DNA from 3 places in the Bacillus swezeyi genome. Region 3 is predicted to be linked to each of the others. Evidence: predicted binding sites of a transcription regulator. Region 3 holds the regulator's gene; each other region holds the start of a gene.
The links. The regulator LexA, encoded in region 3, represses DNA repair genes until DNA is damaged. The targets are predictions, from matches to a motif close to CGAACATATGTTCG.
Positions count from the first base shown of each region.

Region 1: the regulator LexA is predicted to act here: its motif matches at 1,733-1,746, upstream of uvrB (excinuclease ABC subunit UvrB).
Region 2: the regulator LexA is predicted to act here: its motif matches at 1,718-1,731, upstream of RBH91_RS06100 (YhjD family protein).

Region 1 is NZ_CP133085.1:3,904,191-3,908,468, forward strand. It holds gene uvrB (excinuclease ABC subunit UvrB) at 1-1,667, opposite strand, end outside; gene RBH91_RS19590 (CsbA family protein) at 1,847-2,080, opposite strand; gene RBH91_RS19595 (DUF5316 domain-containing protein) at 2,205-2,498, opposite strand; gene RBH91_RS19600 (PDZ domain-containing protein) at 2,638-3,846, opposite strand; gene swrA (swarming motility protein SwrAA) at 4,142-4,278, opposite strand, start outside.
Region 2 is NZ_CP133085.1:1,271,415-1,275,692, reverse strand. It holds gene lepB (signal peptidase I) at 414-929, opposite strand; gene RBH91_RS06105 (TVP38/TMEM64 family protein) at 942-1,553, opposite strand; gene RBH91_RS06100 (YhjD family protein) at 1,763-2,122, shown strand; gene RBH91_RS06095 (competence protein ComK) at 2,123-2,701, opposite strand; gene RBH91_RS06090 (IDEAL domain-containing protein) at 2,978-3,211, shown strand; gene RBH91_RS06085 (SDR family oxidoreductase) at 3,281-4,138, opposite strand; gene RBH91_RS06080 (FAD-dependent oxidoreductase) at 4,271-4,278, shown strand, end outside.
Region 3 is NZ_CP133085.1:2,145,938-2,150,215, forward strand. It holds partial or broken gene RBH91_RS10785 (IS1595 family transposase) at 1-844, shown strand, start outside; gene lexA (transcriptional repressor LexA) at 1,209-1,832, opposite strand; gene yneA (cell division suppressor protein YneA) at 1,989-2,300, shown strand; gene RBH91_RS10800 (YneB family resolvase-like protein) at 2,320-2,994, shown strand; gene RBH91_RS10805 (DUF896 domain-containing protein) at 3,030-3,260, shown strand; gene tkt (transketolase) at 3,433-4,278, shown strand, end outside.

The DNA.
Region 1 (4,278 bases), 1.8 Mb from region 3:
ATTTTGTCCGCGTACATAATTACCCGGCCTTCGGCATTTCTTGCTGCCCGGCCGATCGTCTGAATTAAGGAACGTTCAGAGCGGAGAAAGCCTTCTTTATCCGCATCCAATATCGCGACAAGTGAAACTTCAGGGATGTCGAGCCCTTCCCGCAGCAGGTTGATGCCGATGAGAACGTCATGCTTGCCCAGGCGCAGGTCGCGGATGATTTCGATCCGTTCAAGCGTTTTAATTTCGGAATGCAGATATGTAACCTTTATTCCGACTTCCTTGAGATAATCCGTCAAATCCTCGGACATTTTTTTCGTCAAAGTAGTGACGAGGACGCGCTCGTTCCGTTCGATTCTCTGCCTGATTTCACCGATCAGGTCATCGATCTGCCCTTCGATCGGCCTTACCTCAATGACTGGATCAAGCAGACCGGTCGGACGGATGATCTGCTCAACAACTTCAGGGGTATGATCAAGCTCATAAGGACCGGGTGTGGCAGACACATATACAATGTTATGAATGTGCTTTTCAAACTCTTCAAACCTCAAAGGCCGGTTATCCAAAGCCGAAGGCAGTCTGAATCCATGATCGACGAGCACCTGTTTTCTGGCTTGGTCTCCGTTGTACATCCCCCTGACCTGCGGAATGGTGACATGAGACTCGTCGATGACCATCAAGAAGTCATCCGGAAAATAATCGAGCAGGGTATATGGAGTCGCCCCTGCCTGCCGCAGCGTCAAATGTCTTGAATAGTTTTCAATGCCTGAGCAAAATCCCATTTCCCGCATCATTTCCAGATCGTATCTCGTCCGCTGCTCCAGACGCTGCGCTTCAAGAAGCTTGCCGTCATCATGAAGAATCTTTAGACGTTCTTCGAGCTCTTCTTCAATATTCATGATCGCTTTTTTCATTTTCTCTTCGCGCGTTACGAAGTGGGATGCAGGGAAAATCGCTACATGGTCACGCTCCCCTAAAATCTCGCCTGTGAGGGCGTCCACTTCTCTGATCCGTTCGATTTCATCTCCAAAAAACTCGACGCGGATGCAGTGTTCATCCCTTGAAGCCGGAAAAATTTCGACGACATCGCCGCGCACCCTGAATGTGCCGCGCTGAAAATCGATGTCATTTCGGGCAAATTGGATGTCAACGAGCTTTCTGAGGAGCTCATTGCGCTCAATTTCCATTTCCGTTCTGAGTGAAAGTACGAGTTCTTTGTATTCTTCCGGCGAACCCAAACCGTATATACAAGAGACACTCGCCACGATGATGACGTCTTTGCGTTCAAACAGAGCGGATGTGGCTGAGTGCCTTAATTTATCTATTTCATCATTGATGCTGGCATCTTTTTCAATAAACGTATCAGTCTGAGGAACATAGGCCTCCGGCTGGTAGTAATCATAATAACTTACAAAATACTCGACTGCGTTGTTTGGGAAAAACTCCTTAAACTCACTGTACAGCTGTCCGGCAAGCGTTTTGTTATGGGCGATGACAAGGGTCGGTTTATTGACCTCCTGAATCACGTTTGACATTGTAAACGTTTTGCCCGTACCGGTTGCACCTAAAAGTGTCTGATGCTTTCTGCCTTCCCGAATGCCTTCCACAAGCTGTTCAATCGCTTTCGGCTGATCTCCCTGGGGCTGATAATTCGAGACTAATTCAAAGCTGTCTTTCACAAAAAAGCCTCCGTTTCTTTACGAAATCTTCCTGTTATTATTTTAACACATCCAAAACAAAAATACGAACTAAAGTTCGGTTTTGGTGTTTTTTACATATCCGTTTTTTCCGATCTATCAAAAAACCCCTCCTTTTTGTTATCAAAAGCAGGGCTTCACGGCAATTATCCACGGGATTTCTATGATTCTTCCTTCTTTTCGCCCGCCTTTTTGGCTGCATAGAGCGCACCGGCGACAAGCGAAACAATATCAAGTCCTACAATAAAAAAGGTTTCCGTATAACCTTTTAAATAGGAAGCAAACAATAACGCAGCGGTAAGCGCAATTCCGACATAATGGTTATAGGTAACCCTTGTAAAAAACAAGACAAGCAAGAAAGGAAAAATTAGTGCAAAAACGGCTTTTGTAAACACAAAAACCCTCCTCACGTTTCTTGATCTTATTTGATTATATTAAAGAACAAAGAAACGGACAAACCTGAACACTCACTTCTTTATGTTACCCATTTGAAAGCCGTGTTATTCGAAAACGGCCTCTTTAAAAAGCGAAAAAGAAGGAGATTCCGGCAGCCAGCAGATTTGGCAGCCCAAAAACGGCAAGTCCATTCGTCATTTTGCTGCTCGAGTCTCTATGTTCTTTTGTTTCTGAGTGATGATTTCCCCCGAATCGGCCTCCGCTGGCAAACACACCTGAAAGCAAGGCCGACAGAAGAATGGCACCGAGGCCGCAAGCTCCGGAAATTTTGTAAAGATATGCCCAATCCCCGGCTGCAACCGAGATCAATACACTAATCAAACAAACGGCAACCCCTGAGAGAAAAGCCTTTTTCATCATGTCATTCTCCTTCAAGCAGATATATCAACCATCCTATCTGAACGCTTTGAAAAATACAATCAAAAAGTTTCGCCGTTTCGGGCAAGGGCCGGCAACAGAAAAAGCGCCTGAACCAGACGCTTTTTGTACAATCATCTTAATCAGATTCCGAAGATGCGGCAGTTTCTTGAAGCGCCGGTTCTTCATCTTTCACAAACAGGATTCCGAGCTCATGATGCTCCCCTTCGTATGAAGCCCTTTGCTCAAATCGGATCTCATTGTTCAAGCCGACCACTTCAAGCTTAAAGAAGGCGCCGTTTTTTTGCAGTGCTTCATAAAAATCGGCTTCATTCTTTACTTGGATTCCGTTTACTTTCGTAATAATTTCGCCGATCTGCAGGCCGAGACCGGCAGCCGGTGTGTTCGGAATGATGCCGAGCACCATCAGCCCCTGATCTCTTTTTGAAAAATAGAAAGGAGCGGAATTGTCGTTCACCCGCTGCTTCCATGTTAAAAAGGCTCTGCCTGCCACAGCGGCAGCTGCTGCTGCTGCTGCAAGCGGCGTCCACCATATGCTTCCGGCTGCAATCAACAGCGTCATGATCCCGAGAACACTTATGCGCCTCGCTGTAATTTTGATGCTTTCGCTCGGAAGCGATCCCTGCACCCTTTGTCCGAAACCGATAAAATACGGAATCCACAGCAATTGAAAGGCGCCTCCGTTAAAAGACAGAACCGGCCACCAAGGCACAGAGGATTCGATTGCATGTCCCGGAATGAGAATGAACAACGGCAGAAACCAAACGCGGCTCGCGATTTGCTGTCCGATCGGAAGCCCCCTTCTGCTCATGACAATTGCCGGGGAAGTCCTGATGTGAGCCGTTTTGTAAGCCAATATCCCTTCCGCAAAAAGAAGAAGCCCGAGCAAAACGGCGGCGGCTGACCAATTGGCGAGGGACAGCTGCGGAAGAAACGCCTCAGCCATACCTGAACCTGCGTAATCTATGCTTAAACCAATCACGATGCTCACGCCAAGCGTATAAGCCGACGACAGCAGGCTCTGTCTGAAGGTTAAAGCGGCAGCTGCGGTCACCGCTGCTATTAAGATGAGCATTCCGAACGGGAGAGACAGCCCAAGGCCGAATGAAACAATGGACAGCAAAATTCCCGCCAAAAGCCCTTTTGAGTATGTAAACTTGAATTCATCATAAATATCTTCAATGCGCGTATGAAAAGTTTTTCTTTCACGTTTGATCCGGGCATAGCCGTAAGCCAGACTCATGGCCATCATAAAGTAGAAGAGCGGGTGCACAAAAAACCAGCCGGCTCCTTTTAAAAGTTCAATTAAGCTTTCTTCAACTGACAAGGAAACGTTCACCGCCTCAGCCAATCATTCAATGCTGCCGAACATGCGGCAGCCTTTTCACGTTGGATATTTTAGAAACCCAGCTTGTCTTGGCGTTAACGCGAGGAGACGTCAGAGCGGCGTTCAGACGGGGATGCCTGAGCCGTCAGCCGCATGAATCTTCGTCATTTGCAAAACGCCGGGCGCTTTTAAATGCGCATTCGTGACGACAAATGCCAGCACCTTCAGGCAAGCTGGTGCGTTTTATTATTATTCTATCAAATAATAAAATGCTTGGGTATGGTAAACGTGAGGTTTATTTTTCTTGACTCATCCAAAGCGTCACATTCGACAGCGAAAAATCCTTTAAATAATGATTGACCTCGACATCCAAAATATCTCCAATCAGCTGCATGGAGCGTTTAATATCTGTTAAATTGATGCCCAGGCGTT
Region 2 (4,278 bases), 870 kb from region 3:
ATATTTTCGGCTTCTCTATTTGCCTGATTTGGCGGCGGGGTGGGTTTGCCATGCTGAATGATGTATCAACGTTTTATACAATAAGGCTCTATTTCACCTTTTTATCTAAAAATAGCAATTCCATTTTGATTAATTTATCAATGTGGAGTTTATTCCTTTGAGGGAGCTTTTAAATCAACGAAGGCTATGCCTGATCGAAATATCATCGCCACTATTTGATTTATGGCCTTTTTCTTTTTTCACATCAACCAGCCGCTTTTTCTGCCTACAGCCATTTGCTTTCAATTTTATTTCCAGCTTCCTGCCTTTTGTTCAGTCGTCTTATTGGGGTGTTTGCCCCAAGGCAGTCCCTTGGAAATGATGGACGGTTGTAAAAAGGGGTGGACATTTCCTCCCCTTTTTGAGCCGCCTGCTCACTTCTTATCGATTCTTTCCGTCACAATTCCGACAATGTCCTGATCCGACACAAAGCCGAAATGGCGGCTGTCAAAGCTGTGGATTCTGTTATCTCCAAGGACAAAATAGTGATTTTCGGGAACTTTCTCCTCCCCCGTCACTTCTTTCAATGTAAAATCCCCGGTCAGATCTCCCCCTGCTGTCACGGATTTTAAATCATCCAAATAAGGCTCTTTGACTTTTTTTTCATCAATATAAAGCTGATCATCTTCATATCTGAGGGTTTCACCCGGAAGTCCGATGACCCGTTTAATGAATATATCCTTTTCAGGCCCTTTAAACAGCACGATATCAAATCTGCCGATCGTCTTAAAATGATGGGCGAACCGATTGATCAAAAGCTCATTGCCCTCCTGAAAGGTTGGATTCATGCTGACTCCTTCCACTTTATATTCAATAAAAACGGCGTTTTTCACCTGAATTCCAATGATGATTAAAAGTACTCCGGCTATGACCCAAAAACGCTTTTTCACTTCTATGTCCCCCTAGTCATTCTCTCTCTGGCTGAATTTCACGTTCAGACGGTGTTCAACCCGTTTTCCGGCGTACCATAAAATCAAAATGACGATAATGACCCCGGCTGTTCTTAAAGGCTGTGTGAAGAGCGCCATCAGGTCATGTCCGATAAAGCTTACTATAAAAATCATGACGAACTTTCCGCAAAGCACCGCAAGTGTAAAAGGCAGTAGGCTGATTCTTGAAAGGCCTGCCACAACATTCACTGCCGCAGAAGGTGTGAATGGAAAACAAAGCAGCAGAAACAAAGGACCAAAGCCTCGTTTTTCGACCCAGATCATCAGCTTTTTCACAGATTGATGCCTCCGTATAAACCCCAGAGCTTTTTGCTGGCCAAAATGGCGGATAAAAAGGAAGACGGCTATCGAGCCCGCAGATGCTCCGATCCAAGTGAAAATGAATCCCTGCCACAAACCGAACGAATTCACATTGGCGATCACAAACACGATCAGCGGCAAAAATGGGAGCAGTGCTTCAATGAACGGCAGCAGTATGGCTGCAAAAGGACCAAAAGCCCGATAGCTCTGAAAAAAGTCTGTTAAATTCTCTTCTGTAAAATAACTGAATAATTGCTCCAACATTTATTCTCCTCAGGCGGTTGTCTACTTCTATTCTACACGTTCAAGCAAAAACTTTAAATCATCCGTCTCCGGATGTTTCTGTCTTAGTCTGAATCAACCTGATCTTTTTAGTCATTTTTTCCCGGTTCTTGATAAAAGAACGGCCTATCGTGTAAAATACAAATAGAACAAATGTTCCTTACCACTGAAAAGAAAAGAGGAGAAAAGCCATGACAAGAATTCCCTCAGATGTCAGGGACACGATTGAAAAGGCTATTTACCTTCCGATGACCATCAGCATTTTAAATAAAGATCTCGGCAACATCCAGCAAGGTCCGTTTAAGCTGAAAGACCCTTATCTCCGCCTGATTGAGCAGGCGTTGAAGCTTGCCCAGCGCGATTTATACAACGTAAAAAACGATTTACGGAGACGAAAAGTCAAAGTTCATGAAGTGTCCCGGGACGAAGCGTTTACGATGTATTCCTTTATATATGAAGGATACGAAGAAGAGCACAATTACTTTAATCCCCGCATCCGCAACCAGGTCGCCGCCCTTTTAGAGCACTATTTATTCGCGGCGAAAGCCTGATCAGTAGCGTTTTTTCAGCTCTCTGAGGATGAATTCATATATCAGCTGGTTCCGGTCTTCTTTCGGATACAGCATAAATTCCTGTTTCTTTTGCATGGCGCTGCCTTCGATCCGATCAAGAAATTTGGTTCTCAGCCACGCCGTGCGGTAAACCTGATTTTCGAAAGATGTGATGGATACAGGCAGCTCTAATGTTTCCCCATTTACAAAAGTGACGAATGTATTGTCATATTTTGCCGCGCAAAATTCGTGAACATGTGCATGGGAAAGCCACCCGCACTGAGGCCTCGTTGAGGAGAATGTGGGAAAAAGAAAAATATTGGTTGAATGATCGACCATAATCGGCGGTTTATGGGAAACTTTAATCACTTCATATGTGCCCGCTTTTCTTCCGGCATAGCTTGAACCGAAATAGCGGCAGCTTCTTTCTATGATTTGAAAAGGCCTCATATTGACCCGGAATGTCCTTTCGGTTTCAAGAATTTTTGAAGCGGGCTTTTCACCCTCTCCCAGAGGCAGAACGGCCATTGTCGAACTGTTTACTTCATAAGAATCCTTTGTCATATCCTCTGTACTCATCTTCATGATCCTCCTAGCCATTTAGTAAATTTATACTATTAATCTAACATTATCCTTTACAAAACGACAGGATTTTTTCCAATTAATTTGAAAATATGTTTTTAAAATTCCATTTTTATTTTTTATCCGGGCAAAATTGCGTTTTTTTGTCCAAATATACAAACTTTCACTCTCATAAACAAGCTTCTTTGAATAATTATCTAAAAATTATAAATACTTATTGATTTTTTGGTGCGTAATCCATATACTATAAAAAAGGCATCAGGGGGAATCTTTATGAAAGAGAAAAAGTCGTACGCTGAGCTCATGAAGTCCCGCAACACCCAAAAGGTAAAAGAACTTGATGTAACCATCATGGATATCTACATTCAAATGGTCCTTGATGAATCGTTGTTTAAACGGCGTTTGAACATGCTGAGTGACAAGATCAATGAAGCATTAGACAAAGGAGATAAACAATCTTTCCTTGAGCTTTCAACAGAATATACTGCGATGAAATTGCACGCATAACGGCCAATCCCGACAGGATTGGCTTTTTTATGTGCGGTAAAAGGTCAAGTGCATAGAGCCCCGGCCTTTTTAACCATTAATGATCGTCCCGCCATTGACATGAAGCACTTGGCCGGTCATGTAAGATGAATCTTCACTGGCCAGAAACAGGTAGCTCGGCGCTACTTCAACCGGCTGCCCCGGACGCCCCATCGGCGTTGTTGAACCGAATACCTCGACTTCTCTCTCCGTAAATGTCGAAGGGATAAGAGGCGTCCAAATCGGCCCAGGAGCCACTCCGTTGACGCGGATGCCCTGATCAACGAGCGACAATGCAAGCGAACGCGTAAATGATGTAATCGCTCCTTTTGTCGACGAATAATCGATCAGCCTTTCATTCCCGGCATATGCGGTAATGGACGTCGTATTGATAATCGAGCTGCCTTTTTTCAGATGAGGCAGGACGGCTTTTGTTAAATAAAACATTGCAAAAATGTTGGTTTGAAACGTCCTGATCAGCTGGTGGCTCGTGATCTTTTCGATTCCTTTTTGCGGATGCTGTTCAGCCGCATTATTGACCAAAATATCGATGCTCGGAAATGCTTCCTTCGTCCGGCTGACCACCTCATTGCAAAAAGCCTCGTCCCCGATATCTCCGGCAATCAGCAAGCACCGGACCCCCTCTCTTTCCACATATCCTTTTGTCTCCTCTGCATCACGGTGCTCATTTAAATAAACGATGACCACGTTTGCGCCTTCCTTTGCAAACAAAACGGCCACCGCCCGGCCGATTCCGCTGTCTCCTCCCGTAATAATCGCCGTTTTCCCCGCCAGCTTTTTCTCCAATTTCGGCCTGTCGAAAACAGGGCGGGGATCCATCAAATATTCCAGACCGGGCTGCTGGGTCTGGTGCTGTGGAGGCAGTACTTTTTTCTGTTGCTTGCTCAAAACAATTCCTCCTTCACGATTAAACCTTATTATTTTATGAAACATAACGTTTTTTATGACGAGCCTTTTCCGGTGTATGAATATTTCACAAATGGAAAATTTAAGAACAAAACCAACTTTGGAGGGAACTTTGTGGCAAA
Region 3 (4,278 bases):
GCGTTTCGGTAAGTATAAAGTGAAAATGGGACTAAAAGAAGTTGAACGCCAACGATACCTTGTAAAAATTGCAAAAAGACATTTACTGATGTAATGTCTACTACGCTATACCGTACTCATAAGCCAGATAGATGGTTAGACTTCATTAAATGTATGTTAGAAGGTTATTCTCTTCGAAAATCAGCAGACCTTATTGGTAATGTTCATTATGTCACTCTATTTTATTGGAGACACAAAGTATTGTCTGCTATTAAACAAATGGACTTTGATACATTTTCAGGGATTGTAGAGATGGATAAAACATATTTCCTTTACTCTGAAAAAGGTAAAAGAAACATAGAAGGACGCAAACCTCGTAAGCGTGGAGGTTCATCTAAGTTTCGTGGTATTAGCCACGAACAAGTTTGTGTTTTAATCGCAAGAGACTGCCAAAAAGCCGCTTATTCCGGGGTGCTTGGAAAAGGCCGGATTGTCAAATCTCAATTAGATAAGGCTATTGGCTCTAAATTAACTTTTGACAACACGCTTTGCGCTGGAGGGTTTTTTCTGCCTATGCCAAAAGCAAAGGATTAGAACATTATCGGTTTAAATCGGATAGAACGGAGCGTGTCAAGGGTCTTTATCACATCCAAAATGTTAATAATTACCACAGTCGTTTAGAAGGTTGGATACAACGATTTAATGGTGTGGCAACAAAATACCTTGACCATTATTTGAGTTGGTTTCAATTCTTAGATATTGTTAGTCATCGAAATGATAATGCATCTACTACTAAATGCTTGTAGATTGTTGTTTAATTCCGATTAATAAAACTTATTATTCTTTGAGAACGTATGAATTATAAAATAACAAGCGAGAAAAGAGATGGTACCACTTTGGATAAAAAAAATATAATATTTCACCTTATAGGAGCGTTGGTTTGTTTTATGTTGTTTGTTTTAGGGATGATATTCTCAGACCAATTCCCTCTAATGATTTTAATAGGGATATTAGGGTTTTCTGGATTTTCTTACTTAATATTCAGGATATTTATGAATATAAAAACAGGAACAAATCACAATAGTTGAACATAATTAGTTAAATGTTGTAGTTATAGCAGGGTTTTTCATAAAAATCCTGCTATATATTTAAAATCAACATTATTAGTTAACATAGCTTTGATCAAAAAAAGCCGCCGGTTTCCCGGCGGTTCTGAGTAAGCCCCATGATTAATGAACGGTTCGGAAAACGCCGATCACCTTGCCGAGAATGATCACATTCTGCAGGATAATGGGCTCCATCGTCGGATTTTCCGGCTGGAGGCGGATATGGGTCTCTTCTTTGAAAAACCGCTTGACTGTCGCTTCGTCATCTTCGGTCATGGCCACGACGATATCTCCATTGATTGCGGTACTCTGCTGCTTTACAATTACATAATCTTTATCCAGTATCCCTGCATCAATCATGCTTTCCCCCATAATCTCGAGCATGAAAACATGTTCATCCGGCGGAGCCAGGCGGTCAGGGAGCGGAAAGTACTCCTCGATATTTTCGACGGCAGTAATCGGCATCCCGGCCGTTACCTTTCCAATGACGGGAACGTTGACAACCTGGTTTTTCGGAATGTGAATCTCTTCTTCGGTATCCAGGATTTCGATCGCTCTCGGCTTCGTCGGGTCTCTTCTGATCAGCCCCTTTGTCTCAAGTCTTGCCAAGTGGCCGTGTACGGTAGAACTTGATGCCAGGCCGACCGCTTCGCCGATTTCCCTGACGGAAGGCGGGTAGCCTTTGCGCTTCACTTCTTCTTTAATGAAACGCAATATATCAAGTTGTCTTTTTGATAGCTTCGTCATGATCTGCACCTCAAAACGTCGATTTTAGGTAGATTATAGCATGTTTTTCCTCGAAGTACAAACATAGGTTCGAAAAAAACAATTGACAGAAACATTTGTTCGTATGTATACTGAAAGCACAAAAAGCGAACAAATATTCTGTTTGGGGTGATAGATTTGAATAGGGAATCATTGATTTTCGTCAGTCTGTTTACTGCTGTGATCAGCTTCTGTGTTCTGTTTTTGTCTTTTGCCGGAAAGATGGAGGAAAGCAAGCAATATGTTAAAATAGAAGTTCAAGAAGGAGATACTTTATGGGAGATTGCCGACCACATCGAGGGCGGCAAGTCCGCTGACAAGCAAAAATTCATTGAGTGGGTTGCCGACAAAAACGATCTGCCGACATCTGTCATCAAACCCGGCGATGTTCTGATTCTGCCGGTAACAAAGCAGCATTCTGACCGATATCAGCTTGCAGAAGTAGAGTAAGAAGGATGAGGGGATTTCCATGAACGCGATTATATACACCAGGGTGAGCACGACGAAGGAGCAGCAGGAAACCTCCTTAAAACGGCAGGAAGAGGAGCTTGCATCACTTGCAGCCGAACACGGCATGACCGTTGTAAAAGTCATTTCCGAACAGGCGAGCGGATATGAAATGGACCGGGACGGTGTATTCGATTTGCTTGATGAAATAAAAAGATCAGAAGTGGATGCTGTATTGATCCAGGATGATACAAGGCTTGGAAGAGGAAACGCCAAAATAGCCCTCCTTCACTGCTTATATAAAGAAGGGGTTCGAATTTATACACTCGCACACAGGGGACAGCTGGAACTTTCCGAGGCCGACTCAATGGTTTTGGAAATCGTCGGCATCGTGGAAGAATACCAGCGGAAAATACATAATCTTAAGATTAAAAGAGGGATGAAGAAAGCGGTCGAAAACGGCTACCGCCCGGAAAGGAATCTAAAAAACCAACATGAAGGAAACGGGAGGGAGCGGATTGAAGCCCCGCTTTCAGAAATCATTCGGCTCAGGGAAAACAAGCTGACGTTTGCAGAGATTGCAGCCGTTTTAAGGGGCTTTGGCTACAGCATATCGAAAGCTACCGTACACCGCCGCTATCAGGAGTATAAGAGCAGCCAGCCGGATTCATTTGTTGTCAAACGAGAGCGAATTTAGTAGTATGAATGATAAACAAATCAAAGGAGCATATTATGATTTCCAAAGAAAAAATAGCCAGAATCAATGAGCTTGCGAAAAAATCAAAAACCGGCTCTTTGACGGAGGAAGAAAAAGCAGAACAGCAGAAGCTGCGCCAGGAATATTTGAATGGTGTCCGCGCATCTATGAAAAACACGCTGAAAAATGTGACAATCGTAGATCCGGAAGGCAATGATGTGACGCCGGAAAAGCTCAAAAAGGAAAAAAACCGCCGCCTTCATTAATTTTAGGGAATACGTCAATATCGTATTCCCTTTTTGTGTATAATATTGAAATAAAAGGAGCATAACGAGATCAACCACCATTTTTCAGACGCTTTCTGAGCTGAAATGGTTGTGAAAACTGATGGGTAGATTTATGATAAGAAAGTAGAGTACATACAGGAAGGGGATAAAAATGAAAACGATTGAATTAAAATCTGTCGCAACGATACGGACACTATCCATAGACGCCATTGAAAAGGCAAAATCCGGCCACCCAGGCATGCCGATGGGGGCTGCTCCGATGGCTTATTCGCTTTGGACAAAAATGATGAATGTAAACCCTGAAAACCCAAGCTGGTTTAACAGAGACCGATTTGTGTTATCTGCCGGACATGGTTCAATGCTGCTGTACAGCATGCTTCATTTAAGCGGGTATGATGTATCGATGGAAGATCTAAAGAATTTCCGCCAATGGGGCAGCAAAACACCAGGTCATCCTGAATTCGGACATACTCCTGGCGTTGATGCGACGACAGGCCCGCTCGGTCAAGGAATCGGAATGGCTGTCGGAATGGCGCTTGCAGAACGCCATCTTGCAGAAACTTACAATCGCAGCGAATATCGTGTCGTTGACCATTATACATACAGTATTTGCGGTGACGGGGATTTAATGGAAGGAATCTCATCGGAAGCGGCTTCACTTGCAGGCCACCTAAACCTCGGCCGTTTAATCGTGCTTTATGATTCCAATGATATTTCCCTTGACGGAGATTTAGACCGCTCTTTCTCTGAAAACGTGAAGCAGCGCTTTGAAGCAATGAACTGGGAAGTGCTCTATGTAGAAGACGGGAATAACATCACTGAAATTACAGCAGCGCTTGAAAAAGCGAAGCAGAATGAAAACCAGCCGACATTAATTGAAGTGAAAACAACGATCGGTTTCGGATCTCCAAACCGTGCGGGAACTTCAGGCGTTCACGGCGCTCCTCTCGGTGCAGAAGAGGCTGAGCTGACAAAAGAAGCGTATGAGTGGACATAT